Regions from separate parts of the Dietzia sp. oral taxon 368 genome, predicted to be linked through region 1. Evidence: predicted binding sites of a transcription regulator. Region 1 holds the regulator's gene; the other holds the start of a gene.
The links. Region 1 encodes LexA, which represses DNA repair genes until DNA is damaged. Its sites were predicted from a motif close to CGAACANNTGTTCG; they were not measured.

Region 1 (8,230 bases):
CCGTCCGCTCTCGTCGCCGCCGGCCGGTTCCACGGCGGTGCATATCACACGCCCGCACAGGGGACACGGACGGCTCCGATGTGAGATGATGCCGGAGAATGACTATCGATCACACGGCCGCTGACCGGCCGACACGAGACCTCGATCCATCTATCGGCGAACTGCAGCTCGAGGAGAGATCCTTTCTGCGCCGGGTGGCGGGTCTGTCCACCGAACTCCAGGACGTCAACGACGCCGAGTACCGTCAGCTCCGCCTGGAGCGGGTCGTACTCGTGGGCGTGTGGACCGAGGGGTCCGCAGCCCAGGCCGATGCCGCGATGGCGGAACTCGCCCAGCTAGCCGAGACGGCGGGCGCGGAGGTCTGCGACGCCCTGATCCAACGACGCGACAAGCCGGATGCGGCGACGTTCATCGGTTCCGGGAAGGTGAGCGTCCTCAAGGACGTCATCGCCGCGACGGGCGCCGACACCGTGATCTGCGATGGCGAGCTCACCCCGGGCCAGCTCCTGGCTCTGGAGAAGGCGGTCAACGTCAAGGTCATCGACCGGACGGCGTTGATCCTCGACATCTTCGCCCAGCATGCGACAAGCCGCGAGGGTAAGGCCCAGGTGACCCTCGCCCAGATGGAGTACATGCTCCCCCGCCTCCGCGGGTGGGGCGAGTCGCTCTCCCGGCAGGCGGGTGGACGGGCCGGCAGTAACGGCGGTGTCGGCCTGCGAGGCCCCGGTGAGACCAAGATCGAGACGGACAGGCGCCGGATCCGCGAGCGGATGGCGCGGCTACGTCGCGAGATCAAGGGGATGAAGCAGTCCCGCGACACCAAGCGCTACCGCAGGAGAGCCACGCCGGTTCCGTCCATCGCGATCGCAGGCTACACCAACGCCGGAAAGTCGAGTCTACTGAACAGGATCACCGGCGCCGGCGTCCTCGTACAGAACGCACTGTTCGCCACTCTCGATCCCACCACCCGCCGCGCCGACCTCCCCGACGGACGGTCGGTCGTGTTCACCGACACGGTCGGCTTCGTCCGACACCTGCCCACGCAGTTGGTCGAGGCGTTCCGGTCGACGCTTGAGGAGGTCGTCGATTCCGAACTGTTGCTGCACGTGGTCGACGGGTCCGACGCGTTCCCGCTCCGCCAGATCGATGCGGTTCGCAAGGTGATCAACGAGGTGGTCGAGGAGCAGAACGCCGAACGCCCGCGGGAGCTGCTGGTTATCAACAAGATCGACGCGGCCGACCCGGTTGTGCTCACGGAGCTGCACCACGCGTTGCCGGACGCGGTCTTCGTCTCCGCGGCCACCGGGCAGGGCCTCGACGAGCTGCTCGAACGAATCGTGCAGATCGTGGCGTCCGGGGACAGGGAGGTGACTCTCGAGGTCCCGTATACCCGAGGTGACGTGGTCGCACGGGTCCACACCGAGGGCGCGGTGGTCGAGGAGGAGCACACCGACCGCGGGACGCGGATGGTGGTGCGGCTGCCCGCTTCGGTGGCCGGTGAGCTCGGCGAGTTCGTCACGGATGGTGGCACGCGCAACGGAGCCGCCTGACCCGCTGGAACGACGAGAACGCCGCCTGATCCGATCGTGGGACAGGCGGCGTTCTCGTCATCGAGCGCGGCTCAGAGCTTTCGGAACACCGTCACGACCTTGCCGAGGATCGTGGCGTGCTCGCCCGGGATGGGACTGAAGGACGGGTTGTGGGGCAGCAACCAGACCCCGGAGGAGTCCTTGCGGAACGTTTTCACGGTCGCCTCGCCGTCGATCATCGCGGCGACGATCTCGCCGTTGTCCGCGACGTTCTGCCGCCGCACCACGACGTAGTCGCCGTCGCAGATCGCCGCGTCGATCATCGACTCACCGACGACCCGGAGCATGAACAGATCTCCGGACCCGACGAGGTCGGACGGGAGGGGGAAGACCTCCTCCACGGCCTGCTCGGCGAGGATGGGTCCACCCGCCGCGATCCGACCGAGGACCGGGACATAGACGGGCTCGACCGCCCCGCTAGGGCGACGGACCTCGCTGGTCGGGGACCGGCGACCGCGGGTCTTCTGCCCCGGGACACCGTGCACGTCGACCGCGCGCGGCTTGTGCGGGTCCCGGGTCAGGAAGCCCTTCTTCTCCAGAGTTCGTAACTGATGGGCGACCGACGATGTCGACTGCAGTCCCACGGCGTCACCGATCTCGCGGATGCTCGGGGGGTAGCCGCGCTCCTTGACCGTGTCGTGGATGTGCAGCAACACACTCTTCTGGCGGTCTGTCAGTGAGTCGAAGTCGGGCTTCGGCATGGCGGGTCCCTTCGGCGAATGGATGTTCGACGTCGTCATCTGTGTACACCCTATAACCCCGGAACGGGGATCGCCACACACACGTTCGAAGAATTTCACCGCGGAATGGTGATCGTGTCGGAGTCGCGTGATACAACTCTAGACGTGTTCAAATTCGAACAGATGTACTGAGCAATCCATACGGATGTGCGAACGCCTTTCGCACATCGTATCGAGCAGGGAGTGGACATGACCGTTCTGGAGCTGCACTCGCACACCGACTCCACGGTGCGGTGGACGGAGATCTGCCCGGCGGAGCACCGCGCTTCGATGCACCGCGTGGATCACGGCGTCAACGCCAACCCGGCCGCGGATCCGCGGACTCGCGGACGCGGCGTGACCCGGCCCGGCGCACGGCCGGTGGGTCGGCACGACGCCGCCGCGCCCCGCCGTGGCGCGCCCGCAGACCGCCGCCCCGCCCTGGCGCCGACGGCCTCGCGGATGCCCACCCCGAGGCTGGCCGACAGGACCCGTCCGGTGTCGGCCGATCAAGTGCGCGCCTGCCGCATCGAGGCACCGGCCCCGGCCTGTGTCGTCGACGACGTGCCCGCGTGGGCACTTCTGGCCTGCGGCATCGTCTTCGGGGTGATCATGCTCCTGGCCGTGGCGTTCCTCGGCGGGCCCGCCTACGCGTGACAGGCACCCGGGCCTCCTAGAATGAGCCGGGGACGGTGGTCAATCGTCCCCGCGTCCCGTGGGCCACGACCCGGGAGGCGCGCAGTCCGGTCGACGAAGGGCCACACGGGAATGTACTGCCCTACATGCCACAACGAGGACTCCCGGGTGATCGATTCACGGTCGGTCGACGAGGGGCAGGCGATCCGGCGCCGCCGAGAGTGCCCCGAATGCGGGCACCGCTTCACCACGCTCGAGACGCCTCTGCTGACAGTCCTCAAACGCAACGGCGTCACCGAGGCTTTCAGCCGCGATAAGGTGGTCCGCGGAGTCCGCCGGGCCTGCCAGGGCCGCTCCGTCGACGAGGACGCCCTACGGCGTCTCGCCCAGCAGGTCGAGGACGCCGTCCGCGCACGTGGCGCCTCCGAGGTGCCCGCACACGAGATCGGGCTCGCGATCCTCGGACCCCTCCAGGACCTCGACGAAGTCGCCTACCTCCGCTTCGCCTCCGTTTACAAGCAGTTCAGTTCGGCCGACGACTTCGAACGAGAGATCATCGCACTGAAAGACCGCCGCACGAGCCGCTGAGTCCGCTCAGTCACCGCGGCGGCCGGCGCCCGCCCCGAGCCGCCGACGCGAGCGGTCAGCGCCGGGCCCGGGGCGCGAGCGCCGACGCCACCGCCTTCTCGATCCGCTCGGCCGAAACCGGGCGGGCCGTACCCAGGGACTGCGCGAACAGCCCCACCCTGTACTCGGCCAGCAGCCACCGCAGCTCGCGTGACGCGCGCGCGCCACCCGGTCGCCGGCGCAGGGCCGCGCACGCCTCCTCCACCGTCTCCTCCGACCGGGCCAACCTCGCCGTCAGCTGCCGGTGCCGATCGGGAGTCGTCTCCGCCATGTCGAGCCGGACGCCGACCGCCTTCACATGGCGCTCCAGGTGTGGCAGGACATCGACCGGATGACGCGCCAGGAACCCCTTGCCCACGAGGAATTCGAGTGACGGGGACACCGCTTCGGCGATCTCCGCCGGGACCTCCGCCACGCGCGCGAACACCCGCTGGGCCGAGACCAGGGCCGGTACCGCCGCCGAGATCGTCGACGCCACGGCCCCCGGTACCTCGGCCCTGGCGGCGTTCCGCAGCTCGGTGAAGTCCGCGACCGTCAGTACCGGAGCGCCCTTGCGGCGGGCGATGATCCGTCCGCAGGCAGCCAACGCGGCGTCCGAGACCAACGCCTCGACGCCCCCGTGCGGGTACTGGGTCAGCGCCAGGCGCTGCTTGACCGGTCGGCCGCGCAGGATCGACGAGGCGGAGACGAGGTCGGTGGAGATCAGTGTGAGTACCGCCGACGCCTGCCTGGTCCGGCGTTCCTCCTCCGTCGCGCACGCGACCCGGTGGATGCCGTCCGCATCGACGCGCAGGGCGGGGTAGACCGTCACCTCGACGCCGTCCACCGTGCCGGTGACCGACGGGGCGAGATCCCCGATGGTGTCGGCACTCCACTGTCGGAACGGCCCGTCGTCCGGCACGAGCCGGGTGTTGAGGGTGTCGCGCACCTTGTCCCGCAGACGCGTCCGCAGCGCCCCGAGGTCGGTCCCGGATGCGACGACCGTCTCGCCGTCGACCACCTCGAACCGCGTCCGCAGGTGATCGGGGAGCTTCGTGGGGTCGAACTCACGGGGGTCGACCGTCGTGCCGATCCGGGCGGACAGCGCCTGTGCCAGGGCCACCGGCAGAGGAGCCGAACGCGGGGTGACGTCCCGGGCGAGCAGGGCGGCGTATTCCGCGGGCGGCGAGCAGAGCCGCCGGAGGTACTTGGGGAGGGTGCGCAGCATCTCCGTGTAGAGCTCTTCGCGGAGACCGGGGACCAGCCACTCGAAACCGGCCGTGGTCACCGAGGACAGCTGAGGCAGCGGGATTCGGACGGTGATGCCGTCGGCGGCGACACCCGGATCGAACTCGTAGCGCAGCTCGAATCGTCGGTCGCCCTGCTGCCAGAACGGCGGGAAGTCCCCCGCGTCGGGGGCGGCCTCCGAGGTCCGGATGTCGGCGGGGGTCAGCCGGATCGAGTCCGGGTCGCGGTGGCCGCGCTTCTTCCACCATGACTCGAGGTGACGGCCGGAGGTGATGTCGCCGGGGAGCCGCTCGAGGTAGAACGCGACCAGGGCCTCGTCGTCGATCACCAGGTCACGGCGACGGCTGCGGGTCTCCAACTCCCTCGCCTGCGCCACGGCCTCGGCGTTCTCGCGGATGACCGGGACGCGCGTGTCGAGTCGGCCCTCGACGATCCCGTGTCGGACGAGCATTTCCCGCGCCAGGGGAGTGTCCACCCGGGACAGCAGCACTCGGCGCGCCTCCACGACGGTCAGGCCCAGCAGGAGGACCTTCTCGTAGGCCATGGCGGCGCCGCGGGCGTCCGACCAGTGTGGTTCGGAGTACTGGGTGCGGGTGAGGTGGCCGCCGAGCTGCTCGATCCACGCGGGGTCGATGCGCGCCACGTCGCGGGCCCACAGCCGTGAGGTCTCTACGAGCTCGGAAGCCATGACCCACCGGGGTGGCTTCCGGGCCAGGTCCGAGCCGGGGAAGACCTGGAATCGGATGCCGCGGGTTCCGCGGAACTCGCGGGCGTCCTCGTCGCGCATGCCGACATTGGTGAGCAGGCCCGTGAGGATCGCCTTGTGCAGATCGTCCTCGGACGCCTGGCCGGACGGCGGGTGCCAGCCGCGTTCGCGGCACATGCTCCGCAGTTGGGTGTTGAGGTCCTGCCATTCGCGGATCCGGAGCCAGTGCAGGTACTCCGCCTTGCACATCTTGCGGAACGCGCTGCCGGAGAGCTCGCGGCGCTGCTCGGTGAGGTAGCGCCAGAGGTTGAGGTGGCCCAGGAAATCGGACGTCTTGTCGGTGAAGCGACGATGGAACTGGTCGGCCTTGTCCCGCTCCTCGGCGGGCCGCTCCCGGACGTCCTGCACGGTGAGGGCGGCGACCACCACGAGCACGTCACCCAGCGCCCCGTTGCGGTGGCCCTCCACCACCATCCGGGCCAGTCGCGGGTCGAGGGGGAGTGCGGCCATGTCGCGGCCCACCTCGGTCAGGTGAGGGCGCTCGTCGTCGTCGACCCTCAGCGCTCCCAGCTCGGTGAGCAGGGTCATGCCGTCACGGACCGCCTTGCGGTCCGGCGGCTCGACGAAGGGGAAGTCGTCGACGGGACCGAGATCGAGATCCGCCATAGACAGGATCACGGAGGCGAGGTTGGTGCGCAGGATCTCGGGGTCGGTGAACTCCGGCCGCGCCTCGAAGTCCGCCTCCGAGTACAGGCGGATGCAGATGCCGTCGGCCACGCGACCGCAGCGGCCCGCGCGCTGCGCGGCGGAGGCCTGGGAGATCGGTTCGATCGGAAGTCGCTGGACCTTGGTACGGGTGGAGTACCGCGAGATGCGCGCCAGTCCGGTGTCGACGACGTAGCGGATGCCGGGGACGGTCACCGAGGTCTCGGCGATGTTGGTCGACAGCACCACCCGGCGGGTGGAGTGGGCGCGGAAGGCGCGCTGCTGCTCCGCGGCGGTGAGGCGCGCGAACAGCGGGAAGATCTCCGTGTTGCGGAATTTCCGGCCACGCAGCACCTCCTCGGCGTCGCGGATCTCACGCTCGCCCGAGAGGAAGACCAGAACATCGCCGTCGTCCTCGCGCAGCAGTTCCGCCACGGCGTCGGCGAGCGCGTCGAGGGGGTCGAGGTCGATCACCCGGTCCCCGTGCTCGACCTGGAGCGGCCGGTAGCGGATCTCCACGGGGAAGGTGCGTCCGGAGACCTCGATGACCGGGGCGGGGCGACCGTCGGGGCCCGCGAAGTGGCGGGCGAACCGTTCGGGGTCGATGGTCGCGGAGGTGATGATGAGCTTGAGGTCCGGGCGCCTCGGGAGAATCTGCTTGAGGTAGCCCAGGAGGAAGTCGATGTTGAGACTGCGTTCGTGTGCCTCGTCGATGATGATCGTGTCGTAGGCGCGGAGCAGCCGGTCGCGGCGGATCTCCGCGAGCAGGACGCCGTCGGTCATGAGCTTGACCGAGGTGTCGGGTCCGGTGCGGTCGTCGAAGCGCACGGCGGAGCCGACGGGGCCGCCGATCTCCACGCCGAGTTCGTCCGCGATCCTCTCGGCCACGGACCGGGCGGCGAGGCGCCGCGGTTGGGTGTGGCCGATCATCCCGCGCACGCCGCGCCCGAGTTCGAGGCAGATCTTGGGGATCTGGGTGGTCTTGCCCGAGCCGGTCTCACCGGCGATCACGACCACCTGGTTCTCGCGGATGGCCTCCGCGATCTCGTCCTTGCGCGCGCTGACGGGGAGCTGCTCGGGGTACTCGGGGGCCGGGATCGCCTCGGCGCGCCGCCGGACGCGCTCGGCGGCCTCGTCGACGCGGCGGGCCAGGTCGTCGAGTTGGTCGGCGCGGGCCCGGCGGATCCGGGGGCGGAGCCGGTGCGCGTCGAGGGTGCCGACCTCGTCGAGCCGGACGAGCAGATCGTGGCGGGCCCGGCGGAGCTCGGGTGGGGCTGAGGTGGACGAGGGCATGGTGCCCGCCAGGATATCGGCACACGGGCCGCGTCGGCCGGACGGCGTCGGCAGTCGTCGGCGGCGTCGTCAGCCGCCGGCGGCGTCGCGCCGGGCCTGGATACGCGTGTAGCGCTCGTGGAGTCGTTCGCGGATCTCGTCCGGCTCATAGGAGCGGCGGCGTCGTTCGGACCGGGCGGCGAGGATCCCGGAGGCGGCGACACCCGCCAGTCCGGCCGCACCGATCATCTTGAGCCACTGTCGTCCCCGGGGAGCCATGTGGTCGAGCCTAGGCCGACCGGCCCGGCCGCCCTGGCAGGATCGCCCCATGGACATCGACACCGTGCCCCTGGCCGCGGCCGCCGACCGTACACGCACCGGGGACCTGTGGCTGTTCCGCGGCCGGACGACGGCGGACCGGCTCATCCAGACGCTGACCAACGCGCCGGTCAACCACGTGGGGGTCGCGGTGGTGCTCGAGGACATGCCGCCCCTGCTGTGGCACGCGGAGATGGGCAGGGCGCTGCCGGACGTGTGGACGGGCCGCCGCCAGCGGGGGGTGCAGTTGCACGACCTCGAGGCCGCGGTGCGTCAGTGGACGGGCCCGTACGGGCAGCGGGCGTGGTTCCGGCAGATCTCACGGGAGGTCGGGACGGAGCAGGAGGAGGCGCTGTTGGAGACGATCGCGCGCCTGGACGGCGTGTCGTTCCCGTCGGCGGGTCGCCTCACCGCGCGGTGGGCGCGGGGAC
Region 2 (8,230 bases), 540 kb from region 1:
GCGCTTCTATCGGCACGGGCAAGGCGCACGCCAATCGCGAGACCGCGATGGTGAACGTGATCGGCACTCTCAACCAGGCCGAGGCGGCGACTCAGCTGCTGCTCGCGCGAGGGGAGGGGCACCTGGTGTTCATCTCGTCTGTGAGTGCGCTGCGGGGGATGCCCAAGGCGCAGAACACGTACGGCGCCACCAAGGCTTTCGTCTCGTCCCTGGCGCAGGGGATGTACGCCGAACTCGACAGCGCCGGAAGCCGTATCAAGGTGACGGACATCCTCCCCGGTTACATCCGCACGGACATCAACCGATCGGTGAAGACCGCGCTGATGACGGAGTTCGACGAAGGCGTCGACGCGCTGGTCAAGACGATCGATGCGGAGCCCGTCCGCGCGCTCGTCCCGGCCAAGCCCTGGAAGGTGATCGGCCCGCTGCTCACGCTGCTCCCGGAGAAGGTCAGCCGCCGCTTCGTCTGAGGTCGCCGCGGAATCATCTCGAGCTTGCACTTCCACCCGCCTTAGAAGGGTGGTGGTGGTTGGAGGAGTTCGTCGAGGTGTTGGTGGAGGGCGTGGAGGATGGCTTTTTCCAGGGTGCTGTCGGTGGGTTTGTTGCGTTCCCACCAGCGGCTGGCCGCGGCGGGGGTCATACGCTCACGCGGGGCCGGGCCCGGGGCCGTGTTCGAGTCCGGACCCGCGTTCGGGTCTGGGGCGGTCTCGGCTGCCTCGGCGCCGGTGTCGGGTGGCGGCGAGGTCGGTGCGGCGTCGGTGGCTTCGGCGGCGTTGCGGGCGGCGGTGCGGGCGCGTTCGCGGGCCAGGCGTTGGGCGCGGCGGGCGAAGTAGGTCGCCTCGTCCAGGACCCCGGCCCCGTAGACGGGGCTGGGGTTGCGGCGTTGCTGACGCGCCCAGGCATCGGCCTCGTCGCGTTGTTGTTCGCGTCGGTACTGGGCCAGCGGCCCGTCGGGGCGGGTGAGCATGACGGTGCCGTCGGGGGTGGTCACGATTAAGGTGCCGTCGGGCTGGAGCTTGTAGGTCCAGTCGGAGAACGTTTTGAACCGGTGATGGCGCCGGCATTGGGCCACCAGGTTCGCCTCGATGGTCAGGCCACCGGCGGCGGGGTCGGCGTGGTTGAACGGCACCACATGATCCAGGTCACAATCATCAGCGGGGATCGCGCATCCGGGGTGGCGGCAGGTGCCGTCGCGGAGCCGGACCCGGCGCGCCAACTGGGCACTCGGCCGATATCTCAGGGCCGCATCTGTGTCGTCGGCGGCGCCGATGTGCGGGTCGACCTGCTCGAACGAGGCCCCATCCGAGGTGGCGAGCATCTCCAGCAGGGTCTGCAGGGCCGCTTCGCCGGTGCGGGTGAACTCCACTCGGGCGCCGTGTTCGTCGCGGCCGTTGTCTCCGGTGGCGATGACGGTGACCTTCGGCCGCAACACCGGAGCCCGACCGCCCGCGGTGGCGGGCGCGCCCGCGGCGCCGTGAGCGTCATTGGACGTGTCGGCAGCGTCGGGGTGGGTGGGGGTGTCGCCGCAGATCAGGGACATCAGGGCGTCGGCGCGGCGTTCGGCTGTGGAGTAGTTCGGCTCCGGCTCGTCCGGGTCGGTATCGGGGTCGGCGGTCCGCGCGGCAGCAGCGGCGGTGGCGTCGTCGTCGGCGGCCTGGTGTTCGGCGACGCGTTGGTCGAGGGCTTCGGCCAACACGGCGGCTTCCTCGGTGGCCAGCAGGGCGGAGACGGTGGACATGCCGTCGACGCCTTTGCCGATGCGCACGCCGCGGGTGCGGCTGGCGTCTTCTTTGCGCAGGCGGATGGCGTCGGGGTCGTGGCGGCCGATGACGGCATCGATCTCATCGCGTAGGGCTTTGTCGCCCAGCCGGATACCGGCGGCGATGCCGTTCAGGTAGTCGTCGACGACCTGGCGTTGGACCTGCTCGAGGACATCACCGCGGACGGTGGCCATCTGCCGGGCGAGTAGTTCGGCGACGCGTTGTTCCATCAGCCCGGCGGCCATGGCCTCCAGGATGGCCGGGTAGCGGGTGTGTAGTTCCCAGGAGAAGGACAGCATCTTCTCCGCGCGCCTGGCGGAGATGGACATCGCCGCTACCACATAGCCGGCCGCAGCGACGAGGCCGTCAACCACGGCGTGGCCGGGGCGGGCCTCGTGACTGCCGTCGATACCGTGCCCGTACTCGCGCCAGCACTCCTGCAGCAGGGCGTAGCAGGCGACCAGGCGCTGCGCGGCCGCGCGGTTCTCGGTCGCCCAGCCGTCCCGCGCCGCCGCCGTCAACCCCGTCAACGCCGCGGCAGCGCCGTCACCGGACGAGCCGACAGAACCGGACGAGCCAGTGGAGCCGGCAGGGCCGGAAGAGGACGCGGAGCCACCGGCCGTGCGCTCGGGATCGCCGTCCATGCCCCACCCCCCGTGGTCGACCGTGCGGCCGTGCCGCGCCATGTCTCGAATACGTGTTCTATTCTACGTCCACGTGTTCGACACCACAAGAGGTACGTGTCAGGCGAAGGCGGCGACAGTGCGTTGGGAGATTCTGGGCGGTGACGAGGGCCGACGGCCAACAGGGGAGAGGGTTCGCGGACCCGCGCGCGGCGCGGGACACGCCGGTGCGAGCCGGGGTCGCCCGCGGTGAAGAGCTGGCCGGTGGTTCGGCCGGCCGGAACTACGGCAGCGCCGGCCGGAACTACGGCAGCGCTGGCCGGGCCCACGGCAGCGCCGGCCGGGCCGGCGTCAGCGCCGCCCGCGGGCCTCTCGGTAGATCTCGACGAGTGAGTCCGTGGAGGAGTCGAAGCCCGGCTCGGGGTGGGTCTCGGCGGTGAGGGCGGAGAGGAGCTCACCGGCCTGTGCCTTACCCAGTTCGACGCCCCACTGGTCGAACGCGTTGATGCCGAGAATCGCCGCCTGGGTGAACACGATGTGCTCGTACAGCGCGATGAGCTGGCCCACGACGCTCGGGGACAGGGACGGCGCGAGGATCGTCGTCGAGGGCCGGTTGCCGGGCATGACCTTGTGCGGGGCGAGGGCGGGATCGACGCCGTCGGCGAGGACCTCCTCCTCGGTCTTGCCAAACGCCAGGACCCGCGACTGGGCGAAGAGGTTGGCCATGAGCATGTCGTGCATCGAGACGGGTTCCGCTGAGCCGGGGACGTCGGCGGCCAGGTCCGCGGCCGGCCGTGCCACGCCGATGAAGTCGACGGGCACGAGCTGGGTGCCCTGGTGGAGCAGCTGGAAGAAGGCGTGCTGTCCGTTCGTGCCGGGCTCGCCCCAGTAGACCTCGCCGGTCGGATAAGTAACGTCCGAACCGTCGAGGCGCACGGACTTGCCGAGGGACTCCATGGTGAGCTGCTGCAGGTAGGCGGGGAACCGGTGGAGGTCCTGGGAGTAGGGGATGACGGCCTTGGACTGCGCGCCGAGGAAGCACGTGTACCAGATCCCGAGCAGCGCCATGAGGACCGGCGCGTTGTGCTCGGGCGCCTCGGTCGCGAAGTGCAGATCCATGGTGTGGAAGCCCTCGAGCATCTCGACGAACGCCGCCGGGCCCGCCGTGATCATCACCGACAGGCCGATCGCGGAAGACACCGAGTAGCGGCCGCCGACCCAGTCCCAGAAACCGAACATGTTGTCCGGGGCGATGCCGAAGTCGGCCACCTTGTCCGCGGCGGTCGACACAGCGACGAAGTGAGAGGCGATCGCGTCCTCCGACCTCAGGGCCTCGATGAAGTGCCGCCGCGCCGCATGCGCGTTGGCCATCGTCTCCTGCGTGGTGAACGTCTTGGAGGCGACCACGACCAGTGTGGTGGCCGGATTGATCTCGGCGAGGGTGGCGGTGAGGTCCGCAGGGTCGACGTTCGAGACGTAGCGCGCGCGGATCCCGGCGGTCTGGAGATCGCGTAGCGCGGCGTCCACCATCACCGGGCCGAGGTCCGAGCCGCCGATGCCGATGTTGACCACCGTGTCGATCCGCTCGCCCGTGTACCCGGTCCACTCGCCCGAGCGGACGCGGTCGGCGAGATCGGTCATGCGCGCCAGGACCGCGTGGACGTCGGCCACCACGTCGGAGCCGTCGACGACGAGCTCGGCATCGGCCGGGAGCCTGAGCGCCGTGTGGAGGACGGACCGGTCCTCGGTCGTGTTGATGCGGTCGCCCCGGAACATTGCCGCTCGCTGCGCCGGAAGCCTGGCGGCGTGGGCCAGTTCGGTGAGGGCGTGCAGGATCTCGTCGGTGACCAGGTGCTTGGACAGGTCCACGTGCAGGTCGCCCGCCGTGACCGACATCCGGCGACCGCGTTCGGGATCGGCGTCGAACAACTCGCGCAACGTCACCTCGCCGATCGAGGGGACCAGACCCTCGACCGCTGCCCACTGCTCCGTCGTGCTGATGTCGGTCATGGCTGCGAGATTAGCCGGGAATACGAACGCGCTGCCCACTGTTCAGGGGATGTGACCCCCGTAACTCCAGCCGATTCTGCACCGGCCTTCCCCATCGCCTCCTCTGTTACCGCGCAGGCCGAGCGCCTCGTCGCACTCCGCGTGCCGGAGTTCGCCGGGATCGGTGCCGATCAGCTGCGGGACCACGCCCGCACGCTGGTCGCCGAATCCGGTGACGGGCGGGACGAAGGCGGAGCAGTTCTGGCCGTCCACCCCTCACTCCTGTCGGCCGCGCGACTGGCCGCCCTCATGCGCCGCGACGGGAAGGCGGGCTTCGTCGTCGTCGACATGACCGACCTCGCCGACTTCACACCCACCGACGACATCACACTCCCCGACGCGCCGCTGTACCTTCTCGACGACGTCACCCGCGGTGACGACATGCTGGACTGGACCCCCACCGACGCGCACGCGGAACTGACCGCCCGCGGACGCACACCGCTGACCGTCTCCGAGGGGATCAGCTGGGTCCTGCAGCAACCCGACGCGCTCGAGCCGGGCGCGTGCTTCATGTGCATCGGCTCGCGCAAACCCAAGCCGACCGGCGGGCTCGACTCCCGCACTCCCGCGCTGTGGATCAGCGGCGGCACCGGACGCGACGGCAAGGAGAACAAGGGCGCGCCCAAGGTGGGGTGGTGCTGGGCGGGCAACCACCACACATGGCTGGGCTTCGCGTCGACGTCCGGCAGGCGGGGACCGGTTCAATAGGCGGGTCGCCTAGTACCCCAACCGGCCGCGGCCCAGGCGGAGGAGCATCCCGGCGAGCGTCTGGCCCTCCTCGCCGAGGGATGCGAAGCGCTCGTAGACCTTGAGCTCGCGCGTGTGCACGAGCTTGGTGCCGCCCGACTGCATACGCGTGCGGCCGATGCGGCGGGAGATCTCGCTGCGGCGGGTGATGGCGTCGAGGATCTCGGCGTCCAGACGGTCGATCTCCAGCCGCAGTTCCTGGATCTCGGCCTCGGACAGCGGATCGTCGGTGCCGGCGGGGTCGGTGCTCATGGAGCGAATTATCCCACTGCACCCCGGCGCGACCGAACAACCGTCTAATGTTTGCGCCCGTGGAAGAAATCAACACGTTTCTCGCCGACATCGGATCGGTGATCTGGGGGCCGTTCGTCCTCATCCCGCTGCTGCTGGGCACCGGCCTTTTCCTCACCATCCGACTGCGGGCGTTGCAGTTCCGCAAGCTCGCCCCCGCGCTGCGGCTCGGCCTGGTCAAGCGGAAGGACGACGGCGGCGAGGGCGACATCTCGCAGTACCAGGCGCTCACCACGGCGCTGGCGGCCACGGTCGGCGTCGGCAATATCGTCGGCGTCGCCACCGCGATCGCGCTCGGCGGGCCGGGTGCGCTGTTCTGGATGTGGATCACCGCGCTCGTCGGCATGGCGTCCAAATACTCCGAGGCCTTCCTGGGCGTGCGCTACCGCGTCACCGACGCGCGCGGCGAGCAATCCGGCGGCCCGCAGTACTACCTCCACCGTGGCTTCGCCGAGATCTTCGGCCGTACCGGCGGGCGGGTCGGCCTGGTCCTGTCAATCGTGTTCGCGGTGTTCGCCGTCCTGGCCAGCTTCGGCATCGGCAACATGACCCAGGGCAACGCCGTGGCCACCCAGCTGGAGAACTCGTTCGGTGTCTCCCACGTGACCACCGGCATCGTCCTCTTCGTCCTGACGGGCGCCGTGCTCCTCGGCGGCATCAAGTCGATCGGCCGGGTCACCGCCGGGTTCGTCCCGCTCATGATCCTGCTCTACATCATCGGCGGGCTCGTGGTGCTGGTCGTCAACGCCGAGCAGATCCCTGCCGCGTTCGCCCTGGTGTTCACCGACGCCTTCACCGGCACCGCGGCCGTCGGTGGCTTCGCCGGCTCCGCGATCCTGTACGCCATCCAGATGGGCGTCGCCCGCGGCATCTTCTCCAACGAGTCCGGCATGGGTTCGGCGGCGATCGCGGCCGCGGCGGCCCGGACCACCCACCCCACCCGGCAGGGTCTGGTCTCGATGACGCAGACGTTCATCGACACGATCATCGTCGTCACCTTCACCGGCCTGGTCCTGGTCACCACCGACGTGTGGCAGGGAGGCGGTGACGTCGCGGGCACGATGACCGCCGACGCCTTCGCCTCGGCGATCCCCGAGGGCGACAAGCTCGTCGCGGTGTCCATCGCGTTCTTCGCCTTCTCCACCATCCTCGGCTGGTCGTACTACGGCGAGCGGTGCATGGAGCGGCTCGTGGGCGCGCGCGGCGTCATCCCGTACCGCATGGTCTTCACCTGCGTGGTGTTCATCGGCGCCGTCACCGAACTCGAGGTGGTGTGGAACTTCGCCGACGTGATGAACGGCCTCATGGCCATCCCGAACCTCATCGGCCTGCTCGTACTGTCCGGGCTGATCGTCCGCGAGACGCGTCATTACCTGGACAATGACCCGCGTCTGGACGCCACTGCCTCGCAGGTCGAGGAGTTCATGGGGGCCCGCACGCGCTGACCACGGGCCGTGTCGGACCGGGTGGGTAGATTGGACCCACGATGACCGACACCGCCTCCGCCCCCGCCCGCCAGCACTCGCCCCACTCAGCCCACTCAGCCCTCCTTGACGGGCTCAACCCGCAGCAGGCCGCCGCGGTCACCCACCGCGGCGGCCCGCTGCTGATCGTCGCGGGCGCGGGGTCGGGCAAGACCAGCGTGCTCACGCGGCGGATCGCCTACCTGCTGGCCGAGGGCGGTGCGCACCCGGGGCAGATCCTGGCCATCACGTTCACCAACAAGGCCGCGGCGGAGATGCGGGAGCGCGTCGCGGCGCTGGTCGGCCCGCACGCCGAGCGGATGTGGGTGGCCACCTTCCACTCGATCTGCGTGCGCATCCTCCGGGCCCAGTCCGCGCTGCTCGGGACCCGCAACTCGAACTTCACGATCTACGACTCGGACGATTCCCGGCGTCTGCTGGGGATGATCGCCAAGGAGCAGCAGCTCGAGGTCAAGAAGTTCACCCCGCGCATGCTCGCCTCGGCCATCTCCAGCCACAAGAACGAGCTGCGCGACCCGGCTGAGGCCATGGACCGGGCGCTCGAGGACTCGGACCGCACCGCGCAGACCGTGGCCGCCGTGTTCACCGAGTACCAGGCGCGGCTGCAGGCGGCCAACGCGTTCGATTTCGACGATCTCATCGGTGAGACCGTCGCCCTGTTACGCGCGCACCCGGAGGTCGCCGCGTACTACCGGCGGCGGTTCCGCCACGTCATGGTGGACGAGTACCAGGACACCAACCACGCGCAGTACGTCCTGGTCCGCACCCTCGTGGGCGGCACGGCGTCCGACGACGACGAGGTGGGCGTCCCCCCGGCCGAACTCTGTGTGGTGGGTGACGCGGATCAGTCGATCTACGCGTTCCGCGGGGCCACGATCCGGAACATCGAGGACTTCGAGCACGACTACCCCGACGCCCGGTCCATCCTGTTGGAGCAGAACTACCGCTCCACCCAGACCATCCTCTCGGCCGCCAACGCCGTGATCGCGCGGAACGCCGGGCGGCGCGAGAAGAACCTGTGGACCGCCGAGGGCGCCGGCGAGCTGCTGGTGGGGTACGTCGCGGACAACGAGCACGACGAGGCGAGGTTCATCGCCGGGGAGATCGACCGCTTGGTGGACGCGGGGGAGGCTTCGTACTCCGACGTCGCGGTGTTCTACCGGACCAACAACTCCTCACGCGTGATCGAGGACGTGTTCGTCCGCCTCGGCCTGCCGTACAAGGTCGTCGGCGGTACGCGCTTCTACGAGCGTAAGGAGGTGCGCGACGTGGTCGC

Region 2: C3V38_RS01295 (HNH endonuclease signature motif containing protein) is a predicted target of LexA. The motif match lies at 2,451-2,464, and genes of this name have one in related genera.

The regions. Positions count from the first base shown of each region.
Region 1 is NZ_CP027238.1:3,122,251-3,130,480, reverse strand. Features, by position in the region: gene dapF (diaminopimelate epimerase) at 1-84, shown strand, start outside; gene hflX (GTPase HflX) at 99-1,550, shown strand; gene lexA (transcriptional repressor LexA) at 1,622-2,290, opposite strand; gene C3V38_RS14610 (hypothetical protein) at 2,519-2,965, shown strand; gene nrdR (transcriptional regulator NrdR) at 3,077-3,532, shown strand; gene hrpA (ATP-dependent RNA helicase HrpA) at 3,588-7,502, opposite strand; gene C3V38_RS14595 (hypothetical protein) at 7,572-7,760, opposite strand; gene C3V38_RS14590 (hypothetical protein) at 7,810-8,230, shown strand, end outside.
Region 2 is NZ_CP027238.1:259,418-267,647, reverse strand. Features, by position in the region: partial or broken gene C3V38_RS01300 (SDR family oxidoreductase) at 1-470, shown strand, start outside; gene C3V38_RS01295 (HNH endonuclease signature motif containing protein) at 512-2,404, opposite strand; gene pgi (glucose-6-phosphate isomerase) at 2,735-4,393, opposite strand; gene C3V38_RS01285 (DUF5701 family protein) at 4,445-5,140, shown strand; gene C3V38_RS01280 (chorismate mutase) at 5,150-5,431, opposite strand; gene C3V38_RS01275 (sodium:alanine symporter family protein) at 5,479-6,915, shown strand; gene C3V38_RS01270 (UvrD-helicase domain-containing protein) at 6,957-8,230, shown strand, end outside.